DNA from 2 places in the Kitasatospora sp. RG8 genome. Region 1 is predicted to be linked to the other one. Evidence: predicted binding sites of a transcription regulator. Region 1 holds the regulator's gene; the other holds the start of a gene.

Region 1 (2,399 bases):
GGCGTCTGCACCTCGACATGCACTATCAGGTCGCCCCGGCCGCCGCCGCGCAGGTGGGTGATGCCGCGGCCGTGCAGCGGGATCGACTGGCCGGACTGGGTGCCGGGCCGGATGTCGACCTCCTCCAGCCCGTCCAGGGTCTGCAGCGGCACCTGGGTGCCGAGCGAGGCGGCCGTCATCGGAATGGTGACGGTGCAGTGCAGGTCGTCGCCGCGGCGCTGGAACACCGTGTGGGTGGTCTCGGCGATCTCGACGTAGAGGTCGCCGGCGGGTCCGCCGCCGGGGCCGACCTCGCCCTCGCCGGCCAGCTGGATCCGGGTGCCGTTGTCGACACCGGCCGGGATCTTGACGGTCAGGGTGCGGCGGGCGCGGACGCGACCGTCGCCGGCGCACTCCGGGCACGGGGTCGGCACGACGGTGCCGAAGCCCTGGCACTGCGGGCAGGGGCGGGAGGTCATGACCTGGCCCAGGAAGGACCGGGTGACCTGGGAGACCTCGCCCTTGCCGCGGCACATGTCACAGGTCTGCGCGGAGGTGCCGGGGGCGGCGCCCTCGCCGCTGCACGTGGTGCAGGTGACGGCCGTGTCGACCTGGAGTTCCTTGGTGGTGCCGAAGGCGGCCTCCTCCAGGGTGATCTCCAGTCGGATCATGGCGTCCTGGCCGCGCCTGGTCCGGGAGCGCGGGCCGCGCTGGCCGGAGGCGGCGCCGAAGAAGGCGTCCATGATGTCGGAGAAGCCGAAGCCCGCCGCGCCTGCGCCGAAGCCGCCCGCCCCGCCGCCGCCCGGCGACAGGGGGTCGCCGCCGAGGTCGTAGACCTGGCGCTTCTGCGGGTCGGAGAGCACCTCGTAGGCGGCGTTGATCTCCTTGAACCGCTCCTGCGTCTTCGGGTCCGGGTTGACGTCCGGGTGCAGTTCGCGTGCCAGGCGCCGGAACGCCTTCTTGATCTCGTCCTGCCCCGCATCCCGTCGGACGCCGAGTACCGCGTAGTAGTCCGTGGCCACCAAATGCTCCGCTTGTTCCGCCTGTAGAAGTGCTGCGACTGGAACCACCGCCGGAATTCCGACGGCGGCCTTTTCCTACGACTCGGCCAGGATCTGGCCCACGTACCGTGCCACCGCTCGCACCGCCCCCATTGTGCCCGGGTAGTCCATCCGGGTCGGACCGATCACACCCAGTTTGGCCACGCTCTCGTCGCCCGAACCGTAGCCCACGGAGACGATCGAGGTGGAATTGAGCCCTTCGTACGCGTTCTCCCGGCCGATCCGGACCGTCATCCCGGCGTCGGCCGTCTCACCCAGGAGGCGGAGCAGGACGACCTGCTCCTCCAGCGCCTCCAGCACCGGCTGGATGGTGAGCGGGAAGTCGTGCCCGAAGCGGGTCAGGTTGGCCGTGCCGGCCAGCATGATCCGCTCCTCGTTCTGCTCGGCGAGCGCCTCGAAGAGCGTCGCCAGGACGGTGGTGACGGTCGGCCGGTCGGCCGCCTCGAACTGGGACGGCAGTTCCTCCAGCAGTCCGGGGACGTCGGGCAGGCGCTGCCCGGCGGCCCTCGTGTTGACCTTGGCCCGCAGGTCGGCCAGGACGGTCTCGCCGACCGTGCCCGGACAGTCCACGAGCCGCTGCTCGACCCGGCCGGTGTTGGTGATCAGGACCAGCATCACCTTGGCCGGGGCGAGCGCCACCAGTTCGATGTGGCGCACGGTGGACCGGGAGAGCGAGGGGTACTGGACCACCGCGACCTGCCGGGTGAGCTGGGCGAGCAGCCGGACCGTGCGGGCGACGACGTCGTCCAGGTCGACCGCGCCGTCCAGGAAGTGCCGGATCGCCCGCCGCTCGGGCGCGCTCATCGGCTTGACCTCGGCCAGCCGGTCGACGAACAGGCGGTACCCCTTGTCGGTGGGGATCCGCCCGGCGCTGGTGTGCGGCTGGTGGATGTAGCCCTCCTCCTCCAGCGCCGCCATGTCGTTGCGGACGGTGGCCGGGGACACGCCGAGGCTGTGCCGCTCCACCAGGGCCTTGGACCCGACCGGCTCCTCGGTGCCCACGTAGTCCTGGACGATCGCGCGAAGCACCGCGAGCTTGCGGTCGTCGAGCTGGCGCACCTCACCGGCCATGGGGCACGCACCTCCGTCTTCGCACGTTGTCCGATGTGACATGTGTCCGTTCGTCCTGCTGCGGGCCCCGATGGCGGGCCCCGGCTTTGGCACTCTGAACACACGAGTGCCAGAACCGTACCTGCCAGTGTAAGGCCCGGGTCCGACGGCAGGAACGGCCCGGCGGGAGTGATCCTGCCCGCACTCCGCGGCGCGCGGGTGATGCCCCGCGCCCGTCCGGGTGGGAGCATCGATAGCGGACGGCGAACAGAGGAGCAGAGATGTCGACCTCGGGCCAGCACACCCGCT
Region 2 (2,399 bases), on a different contig from region 1:
GCTGCTGAGCCGCGCCATTGCCGGACCGGCCGTCCGCGTGTACGGGAATCCGTACGCGCGGGCGGCCGACGCTTTTCCCGGCGCATTCCGGCGGGAATGTTTCCCGGCCGGTCGGAGTAGAGTGTCGCTGGACCGGGAAGAGGGCTCCCCCTCCCCCTCGCACCGGTCGTCGCCCCTGTAGCGCCCCGTACCGCCGGTGTCTGTCCGGCCGCTGAGACCGGCGCAGGGCCCGCGGCCGTGAAACATGTCAGGCCGATGTCAGAATTCTTGAGGGCATTTGGGTAATTCGTCCGCTATGTCCGGCGCGAAATGCGAGGGTTTCTGACCTTTTGGCCCGTCCTGTCCCTTGACGGGCCGGGGGAATTCCCGGCTGCTGACCCTGTTGCAGAGGGCGTCGATCCGGATACATTCAGCCGCGGTCGACGCAATCGCCCCTTCGCCGGACGCCGTCCGGTGATCCCGGTGGGGATTGTGGCGTGCACGGCTGCGCCCAGGGGGGGTTCCCCGGGCCGGCCTCAACAGACCCGCGCCCGCGACCTGCGGGCGCGTGAAGGGCCAGCACAGCACTAGGGGAGTTCGGAATGGCTCAGGGCACCGTCAAGTGGTTCAACGCGGAGAAGGGCTACGGCTTCATCGCGGTCGACGGTGGTGCGGACGTCTTCGTCCACTACAGCGCGATCCAGATGGACGGCTACCGCACCCTTGAGGAGGGCCAGCGGGTCGAGTTCGAGATCTCTCAGGGGCAGAAGGGCCCGCAGGCGGACATGGTCCGCGCGGCGGTCTGACCTTTCCGGCACCCAGGAGTTCGGCTCGGCCCATCGGCTGGTGCGCCTCTTGCTTCGCGGCGGGCCCGTGCGACACACGTCGTACGGGCCCGCCGCCGTGTCCGGCGGGTGGCCGGTACGGCTCGCGGGTTGCCCGTTGGGCTTGCACTCGACCACCGAGAGTGCTAATCATTGGCGTTAGCACTCACAGCGTGAGAGTGACAGCGGACCGGGTCGGTGAGGCCCCCGGGAGCGGTAGGGGAAAGGACCCCCGCACACCAGGGCCGTCCGTCGCGGGCACCCCTTGGTCCGAGCAGTCGACCGTGTCCCGGAGGACCACTTCTGATGGCCAAGATCATCGCCTTTGATGAGGAAGCTCGCCGCGGCCTTGAGCGTGGCATGAACCAGCTCGCCGACGCAGTGAAGGTCACGCTCGGCCCCAAGGGCCGCAACGTCGTGCTGGAGAAGAAGTGGGGCGCCCCCACGATCACCAACGACGGTGTCTCCATCGCCAAGGAGATCGAGCTCGAGGACCCGTACGAGAAGATCGGCGCGGAGCTCGTCAAGGAGGTCGCCAAGAAGACCGACGACGTCGCGGGTGACGGCACCACCACCGCCACCGTGCTCGCCCAGGCGCTCGTCCGCGAGGGTCTGCGCAACGTCGCCGCCGGCGCCAACCCGATGGCCCTGAAGCGCGGTATCGAGAAGGCCGTCGCCGCCGTCTCGGACCAGCTGCTGGCCCAGGCCAAGGACGTGGAGACCAAGGAGCAGATCGCCTCCACCGCCTCCATCTCGGCCGCCGACACCCAGATCGGCGAGCTCATCGCCGAGGCCATGGACAAGGTCGGCAAGGAAGGCGTCATCACCGTCGAGGAGAGCAACACCTTCGGCCTGGAGCTCGAGCTCACCGAGGGCATGCGCTTCGACAAGGGCTACATCTCCGCCTACTTCGCCACCGACCTGGAGCGCATGGAGGCGACGTTCGAGGACCCGTACATCCTCATCGCCAACTCCAAGATCGGCTCGGTCAAGGACCTGCTCCCGCTGCTGGAGAAGGTCATGCAGAGCGGCAAGCCGCTCGTCATCATCGCCGAGGACGTCGAGGGCGAGGCCCTGTCGACCCTGGTCGTGAACAAGATCCGCGGCACCTTCAAGTCCGTCGCCGTCAAGGCCCCGGGCTTCGGCGACCGCCGCAAGGCCATGCTCGGCGACATCGCCATCCTCACCGGTGGCACCGTGATCTCCGAGGAGGTCGGCCTCAAGCTGGAGAACGCCGGCATCGACCTGCTGGGCACCGCCCGCAAGGTGGTCATCACCAAGGACGAGACCACCATCGTCGACGGTGGCGGCGACAGCGACCAGGTCGCCGGCCGCGTGAACCAGATCCGCGCCGAGATCGAGAACAGCGACTCGGACTACGACCGCGAGAAGCTCCAGGAGCGCCTCGCCAAGCTGGCCGGCGGCGTGGCCGTCATCAAGGCCGGTGCGGCCACCGAGGTGGAGCTCAAGGAGCGCAAGCACCGCATCGAGGACGCCGTCCGCAACGCCAAGGCCGCCGTCGAGGAGGGCATCGTCGCCGGTGGTGGCGTCGCCCTGCTGCAGGCCGGTGTCGCGTTCGACAAGCTGGAGCTGGAG

What was found. The regulator HrcA, encoded in region 1, represses chaperone genes, less so after heat shock. The targets are predictions, from matches to a motif close to TTNGCACTCNGNNNNNCNGAGTGCNAA.
Region 2: a site for HrcA is predicted at 927-953, ahead of groL (chaperonin GroEL). Genes of this name have one in related genera too.

The regions. Positions count from the first base shown of each region.
Region 1 is NZ_JAGIYX010000012.1:37,837-40,235, reverse strand. Features, by position in the region: gene dnaJ (molecular chaperone DnaJ) at 1-1,001, opposite strand, end outside; gene hrcA (heat-inducible transcriptional repressor HrcA) at 1,077-2,111, opposite strand; gene htpX (zinc metalloprotease HtpX) at 2,372-2,399, shown strand, end outside.
Region 2 is NZ_JAGIYX010000010.1:8,772-11,170, forward strand. Features, by position in the region: gene J5Y04_RS17100 (ubiquitin-like small modifier protein 1) at 1-8, shown strand, start outside; gene J5Y04_RS17105 (cold-shock protein) at 582-785, shown strand; gene groL (chaperonin GroEL) at 1,110-2,399, shown strand, end outside.